One region of the Erwinia pyri genome, then DNA from elsewhere that is predicted to be linked to it. Evidence: predicted binding sites of a transcription regulator. Region 1 holds the regulator's gene; the other holds the start of a gene.
What was found. Region 1 encodes CRP, which controls carbon source genes, mostly activating them, when cyclic AMP is high. Its sites were predicted from a motif close to ATGTGANNNNNNTCACAT; they were not measured.
Positions count from the first base shown of each region.

Region 1 (4,753 bases):
GCCTGGCCTTCAGAAAGATTTTCCAGCAGCTTGGCCTGCATGCCGCCGAAGTGGAAGGGGACAGCTTTCACCGCTATACCCGCCCTGAGATGGACATGGCGATCCGCAAGGCACGGGATATGGGCCGCCATATCAGCTATTTTGGCCCGGAAGCCAACGACTTTGCGCTGCTGGAACTCACCTTTACCGAGTATGGCCGCACCGGCAGCGGTAAATCCCGCAAGTATCTGCATACCTATGATGAAGCGGTGCCGTGGAATCAGGTGCCGGGCACCTTTACGCCGTGGCAGCCGCTGCCCGAACCGACCGACGTGCTGTTTTATGAAGGGCTGCACGGCGGCGTGGTAACCCCGCAGAATAACGTGGCCGCGCATGTCGATCTGCTGGTCGGCGTAGTGCCTATCGTTAACCTGGAGTGGATCCAGAAGCTGGTGCGTGACACCAGCGAACGCGGCCATTCGCGTGAAGCAGTGATGGATTCAGTGGTGCGCTCAATGGAGGATTACATCAACTTCATTACGCCGCAGTTTTCACGCACGCACATTAACTTCCAGCGCGTGCCGACGGTGGATACCTCTAACCCTTTTGCGGCCCGGGCTATCCCTTCGCTGGATGAAAGCTTTGTGGTGATCCACTTCCAGGCGCTGGAAGATATCGACTTCCCCTACCTGCTGTCGATGCTGCAGGGATCGTTTATTTCGCATATCAATACGCTGGTGGTGCCGGGCGGGAAAATGGGGCTGGCCATGGAGCTGATTATGGGGCCGTTGGTTAAACGGCTGATTCAGGGCAAGAAAATTGAGTAACGCCCGGTAAACAGGCGTTACTCCTACGCTCAGCGAACTACTTTTCCTCTAATTCGATCACTTCGTAGCTGTGGGTCATATTGACCCCTTTACCCAGCATCAGCGCCACAGAGCAGTACTTCTCGGCAGAGAGATCCACGGCGCGCGATACGGCTTTGTCACCCAGCCCGACGCCGCTGACGATAAAGTGCAGATTAATATGGGTAAAGAGGCGGGGAGCCTCTTCACGCCGCTCTGAGGTGAGCTTCACCTCGCAATCCTTTACGTTATGGCGGCCCTTCTGCAGAATCGAGACCACGTCGATGGCGCTGCATCCGCCCGCGGCCATCAACACCATTTCCATCGGGCTTGGCGCTTTATCCCCGGAGTTTCCATCCATCAATACCTGATGTCCTGATGAGGATTCTCCCAAAAACGTTAACCCTTCAACCCACTTGACCCGAGCCTGCATAACAAATTCCTCTAATTCATTTAGTTAACTTCAGATTACGCTTTAGCCTGAAAAACGGCAATGCGGCAGTTTTCCCACTATGCTGAAGCGAGACAACAGAAGACACTCGTTGAAAGCTGTGCTACAAACAAAGCTGTAATATTTTCGTCAGTACTCTACAAGCACGACGAAACGGGACAACATAACGAGCCAGGCTTTTCACAGAGGCCCGAATACATTTCCTGATGGGAAACGCTTGATTATTTCAACGCCTGACAGGGAACTCTGCCCCTGTATTTAGGCACGATGACAACAGAGGATAACAGCGAATGGTTCTCGGCAAACCGCAAACAGACCCGACACTTGAATGGTTCCTGTCACATTGCCATATTCATAAGTATCCATCCAAGAGCACGCTGATTCATCAGGGTGAAAAGGCAGAAACCCTCTACTACATCGTCAAAGGCGCAGTAGCGGTGCTTATCAAGGATGAAGAAGGCAAAGAGATGATCCTCTCTTACCTCAACCAGGGTGACTTCATTGGCGAACTTGGCCTGTTTGAAGAAGGTCAGGAGCGTAGCGCGTGGGTACGTGCGAAAACAGCCTGTGAAGTGGCTGAAATCTCCTATAAAAAATTCCGTCAGCTTATTCAGGTCAATCCTGACATCCTGATGCGCCTCTCGGCACAGATGGCCAGTCGTCTTCAGGTTACCTCAGAGAAAGTGGGCAATTTAGCTTTCCTTGATGTGACAGGTCGCATTGCGCAAACTCTGCTGAATCTGGCGAAGCAACCCGACGCTATGACGCACCCGGACGGGATGCAGATCAAAATCACCCGTCAGGAAATTGGGCAGATTGTTGGCTGCTCACGCGAAACGGTAGGCCGTATTCTGAAAATGCTGGAAGATCAAAACCTGATCTCGGCACACGGTAAAACCATCGTTGTCTATGGCACACGCTGATCGGCTCTGATCCACGGCGCAACAGCCTCTGTTGCGCCTTTTTATTTGGTACGGAGTGATGTGGCGTCGACTGATCTATCACCCTGAAGTGAACTACGCGCTGCGCCAGACGCTGGTGCTCTGCTTACCGGTGGCTGTCGGCTGGCTGCTGGGTGACCTGCAACGGGGCCTGCTCTTCTCTTTAGTGCCTGCCTGTTGCAACATCGCCGGTCTTGATACTCCCCACAAACGTTTCTTCAAGCGCCTGCTCATCGGCGGAACGCTGTTCGCTTTCAGCAGTTTTCTGATCCAGTATCTGGGCGGAAAGGCGGTGCCTTTACCCCTCATCCTGTTCACCATGACGATGCTGCTGGGCATCACCGGCGAGATCAGCCCGCTGCATGGCCGGCTGCTGCCCGGCTCGCTGATCGCCGCTATTTTTACCCTCAGCCTGGCTGGCCGGATGCCAATATGGGAACCGCCAATGCTCTACGTGCTGGGCACCATCTGGTACGGCGTCTTTAACTGGTTCTGGTTCTGGCTGTGGAAAGAGCAGCCGATGCGGGAAACGCTCAGCCTGCTCTACCGCGAGCTGGCGGGCTACTGCGAAGCCAAATACACCCTGCTGACCAGGCTGACGGATCCGGAAAAGGCGCTGCCGCCGCTGCTGGCCCGGCAACAGAAAGCGGTCGATCTGATCACTACCTGCTACCAGCAGATGCATATGCTCTCCGCCACCCGCTACAACCATCACAAACGCCTGACCCGGGCGTTCCAGGTAGCGCTGGATCTGCAGGAGCATATTTCGGTCAGCCTGCATCAGCCTGAAGAGGTGCAAAAGCTGGTAGAGCAGAGCCATGCTGAAGCGGTAATCCGCTGGAATGCGCAGACCATCGCCGCCCGGCTTCGCGTACTGGCTGACGATATTCTCTATCACAAGCTGCCTGAACGCTTCACGATGGATAAACAGCTACAGGCGCTGGAGAAGATCTCCCGACAGCACCCGGACAATCCGGTGGGCACCTTTTGTTATTATCATTTCAGCCGCATCGGCCGGGTTTTACGTACCCAGAGGCCGTTGTATCAGCGGGATTTGATGGCGGACCGCCAGCGCCGTCAGCCACTGTTACCTGCTATCAGAAGCTATCTGTCGCTGAAATCCGCCGCGCTGCGCACCGCCTCGCGCTTTGCAGTGATGCTGACTTTTGCCAGCTCGCTGGCGCTGTTCTTTAATTTGCCCAAGCCTTACTGGATCCTGATGACGGTGATGTTTGTCAGCCAGAACGGCTACAGCGCCACCCGCGTGCGGATCCAGCACCGTGCGCTTGGCACGCTGGCGGGACTGATTATCGCCGCCATCACGCTGCGTCTTCAGGCGCCGGAATCTGTGGTGCTGTTGGTGATGCTGGCGATTACGCTTATCAGCTATCTGTTTATCCGCAAATTCTATGGCTTTGCGATGATTGGTTTCACGGTAACCGCGGTCTGGTCTCTTCAGCTGCTGTCGCTTAACGGCGCGGACTTCCTGCTGCCCCGCCTGCTGGATACGCTGATGGGCTGCCTGATCGCTTTCGGCGGCATGATCTGGCTCTGGCCACAGTGGCAAAGCGGCCTGCTGCGGCAGAATGCGCACGATGCGCTTGAAACCTACCAGGATGCGCTGCAGATGCTGCTGGGCAATGAGCAGGATCCGGTGAAGCTGGCTTATCAGCGTATGCGGGTGAATCAGGCGCATAACGCCCTGTTTAACTCGCTGAATCAGGCGATGCAGGAGCCGGGATTCGATTCGCGCTATCTTTCCGATATGAAACTCTGGGTGACGCACAGCCAGTTTATCGTGGAGCACATTAACGCCATGACCATACTGGCGCGCGAGCATACGATGCTGACCTCTTCGCTGGCAGAACGCTATTTGCAGGATTGTGAGGTGGCGCTGCAGCGCTGTCAGCAGCGTCTGGAATATGACGGGCCAGGCTCAGAAACCAACGTGATGGATTCTCAGGTCGAGCTGAGTCAGGGGCCGACCACTATTCTGGAAAGGCACGTAAAACGTATTCTGGGGCATCTGAGCGTGATGCACACCATCTCCTCGCTGGCATGGAGTGCCCGCCCGCATCACGGCCGCTGGCTGATACGCAAGCTGAAGAGATCCTCCTGAGGGTGAGCTGTCTTCGGGGAAGTGTCAGGGTACTGATGTTGAGAAGATGGCTCTGCTGGTAAAGGGTTTCTGGAGAAGCGCCAGAGTGATGACATTGGAAAAGGCACTTTACTGGTAAAGTATTTCCGGGGAAGTGCGCGGGGGAGCTGCACAGGACAGCTCCCTGTGGCCTGTTAAGCGAGCACTTTTTCCACGGCTCTGGCAAAGCGAGCCATGCCCTCTTCGATATCCGTTGGTTCAATCACCAGCGAAGGGGCAAAACGGATCACCTCCGTACCGGCATTCAGGATCATCACCCCTTCGGCGGCCGCAGCGTTCAGGATATCGCGCGCTTTACCGGCATGTTGTGGCTTCAGCGCCGCGCCAATCAGCAGCCCCTTGCCGCGAATATCGCTGAACAGATCCAGCTTTGCATCAA
Region 1 covers NZ_CP132353.1:409,607-414,359, reverse strand. The annotation lists gene Q3V30_RS01875 (phosphoribulokinase) at 1-806, shown strand, start outside; gene Q3V30_RS01870 (OsmC family protein) at 844-1,257, opposite strand; gene crp (cAMP-activated global transcriptional regulator CRP) at 1,566-2,198, shown strand; gene Q3V30_RS01860 (YccS/YhfK family putative transporter) at 2,257-4,335, shown strand; gene argD (bifunctional acetylornithine/succinyldiaminopimelate transaminase) at 4,509-4,753, opposite strand, start outside.

Region 2 (4,753 bases), 230 kb from region 1:
ACCACGGCTGGCGTGCTGACCGTGGCATCCGCTACTGACTGAAAGGTCAGCACCGGCGGAAGTTTATCCAACAGATGGCTGGCCTGGTCGCGGTGCAGCTGGGTTTGCAGGGCGCTGGTGAGCAGCCAGGACTGACGGGCCGCTTTCACCGGAAATGAGTTGTATTTGAAAGGGTTAAACTCCGGCAGGATGCTCAGCCAGGCGGAGCGCGCAAAGGCGGGAAAAACAGAAGGCAGGCCAGCCAGCCCGGCGTAGCGGGCATAGCTGCTGACGCCAATCATGGGTGAAATCAGGATTAACCGGCTGGGGGCGGCTAACGCCGGATCCTCCAGCGCGTCCAGGGCATATTTCATCGCCAGCGCGCCGCCGTTAGAGAAACCGACGATCTGCAACGGCGTTCCGTCAGGCGCAAGTTTTCGTGCCTCCCGCACTGCCAGCCGGGTAGCGGCCATCCACTCTTCCCATTCAACGCTGGTCAGGGCAGCAGGTACGGTCCCATGTCCCGGCAGGCGTATGGCAACCGCCACATAGCCATGCTGCCGGTAATCTTCCGCAAAATGGCGCAGACTGTAGGGCGAATCAGTAAGACCATGCAGCAACACTACTGCGCCGCGCGGTTTACCCTGCGGCATCATGATGTAGGAGCGATTCCAGTCCGTAGCAAAATGGCCCGGATAAACGGGGCTGTGCTCTGCGTAACGGTTGTAGGTTTCCGGATCCGTCTGCTGCAGCTTATCGCTGACGTTAAGCTTCATCTCTGCAAAGATTTTCTGCTCATTCTGCAGATAGCCCGCCCAGTCGGTGCGATCCAGCTGGCTCTCACTCAGCTCTTCCGGCACCCAGGTGTGCCACAGCGCTAAATCGGGCCCACGCTCGGTCAGCGCCACGCGCAGCCCTAACAGCACAATTAACGCCAGTATTGCCACAATCGCCGTGCGTTTCAGCCAGATTCTGGTTCGCTGTAGCATCCTTATCCTGTCCTTTATCGTGTTACCCGGGCTGATCTTATGAAATCAAACGCAGAGTTTGCCTCTCAGACTTTTACAAAGCGCAGATAGATGAAACGGATAATAAAATACTCAATGGCGCCCAGCAGCAGGAACCACAGGCAAAAGACCAGCGTATAGAGCTGGCCGATATCGCTGAAATGGAATATCGCCATCAGTCGGTAAGTCAGGCTGAGGCCAAACCAGGGCGCGGGTAACAATAAAGCGGAGAGCATGCCCAGCATCAGCGTGCTCATCGGCATTAAAAAGGTCAGAAACGGGTTTTTCATCATTGTTCCATTCTGGTCAGAAGCCGCCATTTTCCGGCAATCGGGCTTCAGGTTCAATCTGAAGTGCCCGACCTGGCCTTTTTCACAGCAATTTAGGCATTACAGAAGCGGGGTGTTGATAAATATTTTTTTCATCTGAGTGCCGATACAACCCTGATTTCTGCCTGGAATTCCCCCAGTACCGTCAGGGATGTCCCCTTTAACGTAGTAATTCTTTTAGGCTTTTTATCGATTTTTCAGGCGCAGAATTAGCATTCGTTAAAAAGTATAGCCAAGGCTATACTCAAACCCCTGATTTTGTTGTCTTTTTTTTATCGAAAACGCATGGTAGGATGCGTCACACTTTCATCCGCGGCCGCTTATTTTTACAGCGGGATCGGTTTTTATGATGCGTTGAGGGCCTCCTGGGGTCTCAAGCCGGTATAACCACAATGAACATGTACGCCACTCTCATTCTGGCCTTTGGTATGTCAATGGATGCCTTTGCAGCGGCTCTCGGCAAAGGCGCCTGTCTGCACCGCCCTTCGGTGAAAGAGGCGCTGCGGACGGGATTAATCTTTGGTGTAATTGAGGCGCTGACTCCGCTGATTGGCTGGGCAGTCGGCATCGCTGCCAGCCATTACGTGATGGCCTGGGATCACTGGGTTGCCTTCATTTTGCTGTTTGTGCTTGGCGCCCGCATGATCCGGGAAGGCTTCCGTAAAAAAGAGGATGTTGACGAAGCGCCGCAAAGTCACAGCTTTATGCTGTTGGCTACCACAGCGGTAGCAACCAGCCTGGATGCGATGGCGGTGGGCGTAGGGCTGGCTTTCCTGCAGGTCAACATTGTCGCTACCGCGCTGGCGATTGGCGCATCAACCATGATTATGGCCACGACCGGTATATTGCTGGGACGCTTCCTGGGCCCGGTGATGGGTAAATGGGCAGAAATTTTTGGCGGCGTGGTGCTGATCGGGATTGGCAGCACCATCCTGATCGAGCATCTGAATCTTTTTCCCTGATTTTGCAGGCCTTTCCTGAAGCATCTGGCGGGCAACAGCCCGCTTGTTTAACTTCCGTTTAACTTTTTCTTTGCATACTGAAACTCATTTATGTGATCTGGTTCAAATTTATTTGCCTGCAAAAGGTGCGTCTTGTATAATTTTTTTGCACTTTACTAATAAAATTTGAAGCAGGCCGATCGAAATGAAAAAATTACTTAAACGCGTGTTGCACAGCTATGTTGAAGTCTTTAAACACGTACCGCCGGGTGCCATGTCTTAATGGCGCTGGCCAGAAACCCTCGATAGCCGCGGTCAGGGAAAGACCGATGGTTATCACCTCTCATACCCAGCCTTAACTCTTCCTGCTCGTCAGCTTCAGCGCTTACCCGTTCCAGACCGCTCAATCGCCTTCTTCGCCATTCCGCACATCAGTCACCGTCCCTGTGATTCTTTTCAGCAGGCGCAGGCCAATTCGTCTTCTATCCTTTTAAGCAGTAGCAATCACGCTGTTGATGACCAGCTGACAGAGGAGTTCGACATGACGATTACAGCGAATAAAGTTGCCATTGTGACCGGCGCATCACGCGGAATCGGAGCGCAGATCGCGCTTCGCCTTGGGGAAGAGGGATTCAACGTAGTGGTGAATTATGCCAGCAGCGCCAGCGAAGCCGAAGAGGTGGTGACTCAGCTCAAAGCGATGGGCGTAGAGGGGCTGGCGGTGAAAGCGGACGTCTCCCGATCTGATGATGTGGCTGCGATGTTCGATGCTGCTCAGCACCATTTTGGCCGTATTGACGTGCTGGTGAATAACGCGGGCGTGTTGAAAACGCTGCCGCTGATGGAACATTCAGACGAGTTGTTCGCCCAAACTTTTGCTATCAATGTGCAGGGCACATTTAACACACTGCGTGAAGCCGGGAAGCGCCTGGAGGAGGGCGGCAGGATTATTAATCTCTCCAGCTCCGCTATCGGTCTGAATATGCCTGGCTACGCGATTTATAACGGCACTAAAGCCGCCGTGGAAGCCTTTACCCATACCTTCGCCAAAGAGTTGCGCGGGCGGCAGATAACCGTCAATGCCGTTGCGCCAGGGCCGGTTGCCACAGATCTGTTTTTAACCGGGAAAAGCGAAGAGCTGATCCAGAGTCTGGCGAACCTGAACCCGATGCAGCGCCTGGGGCAGCCGGATGATATTGCCGCCGTGGTGGCCTTCCTGGCGGGCGAACAGAGCGGCTGGATCAACGGTCAGGTAATCCGCGCCAACGGCGGGATGGTCTGATTTTTTCTTCACGTTGCTGAATTACGCCTTACACTCACTGTGTGCACCGATTAAGGCCCTGTTCAGGGGCCTGAATTTTCGATGGATTGAGCTTGGCTTACTGCCCACAACGTGCTGAAAAGAAGGTGTAATCAGATGGAATTTAAAGACTACTATGCGCTGCTGGAGGTTGATCCTTCAGCCGATTTAAAAACAATTAAAACGGCTTACCGACGGCTGGCGCGGAAATATCACCCGGACGTCAGTACCGACGCGGATGCCGAACGCAAGTTCAAGCTGATGGCGGAAGCTTACGAGGTGCTGAAAGACAGCGAGCGTCGGGCCGAGTATGACCAGCTCCGCCAGCATCGCGACGATCCCCGTTTTTCCGGAGCCTCTCCCGGCGCCGGCGGCGGCCACTGGCAGCATGAGCAGGGCGGCGCGGGCGACTACTCCGACTTCTTCGAGTCTGTCTTTGGCCGTCATGCCAGTGGGTTTCAGGGACAAACGCGACGACATCCCCCCAGACGCGGTCAGGATCTGGAGATGGAAGTGCCGCTGTTTCTTGAAGAGACGCTGGCAGGCGATAGCCGGACTGTCTCCTTCACCGTACCGGTCCTGGATGAATCTGGCCGACAGATCGACGAAGTAAAGAAAACGCTTAAGGTGAAAATCCCGGCTGGCGTTACAGATGGCGAACGCATCCGCCTGAAAGGTCAGGGCGTGGCGGGCAGCCAGGGCGCAGCTAACGGCGATCTCTACCTGGTTATCCGGCTGGCGCCCCATCCGCTGTTTGAGGTTGACGGGCAAAACCTGCATATCGTGGTGCCGGTTGCGCCGTGGGAGGCCGCTCTGGGCGCTACCGTTCAGGTGCCTACCCTGACCGGAAAAATATCGCTGACAATCCCGCCCGCCAGCCAGAACGGCCAGCGGCTTCGCGTCAGGGGCAAGGGGCTGTCCGGTAAAACCAGCAGCGGCGATCTCTATGCCATTCTGAAAGTGGTCATGCCCGCTAACACTGACGAACAGAGTGCAGCGCTGTGGCGTGAGCTGGCGGAAAAAGCCGCGTTTGATCCGCGCGCTGCATGGGGGGCTACATCATGACTGAACTCGCAAGGTATACCGTGATTGAGATCTGCCGTTCGGTGGATATTTCTCCGGAGGAGTTAACGGAAGTGGTGGGGTTGGGCGTCATCACGCCGACTGAGAGCGAGCCGCAGTGGGTTTTTGACTATT
Region 2 covers NZ_CP132353.1:180,258-185,010, forward strand. The annotation lists gene Q3V30_RS00810 (alpha/beta hydrolase) at 1-968, opposite strand, end outside; gene Q3V30_RS00815 (DUF1158 family protein) at 1,034-1,276, opposite strand; gene mntP (manganese efflux pump MntP) at 1,708-2,277, shown strand; gene azuC (stress response protein AzuC) at 2,462-2,539, shown strand; gene Q3V30_RS00825 (SDR family oxidoreductase) at 2,798-3,538, shown strand; gene cbpA (curved DNA-binding protein) at 3,674-4,621, shown strand; gene Q3V30_RS00835 (chaperone modulator CbpM) at 4,618-4,753, shown strand, end outside.
Region 2: a site for CRP is predicted at 2,368-2,385, ahead of azuC (stress response protein AzuC). Genes of this name have one in related genera too.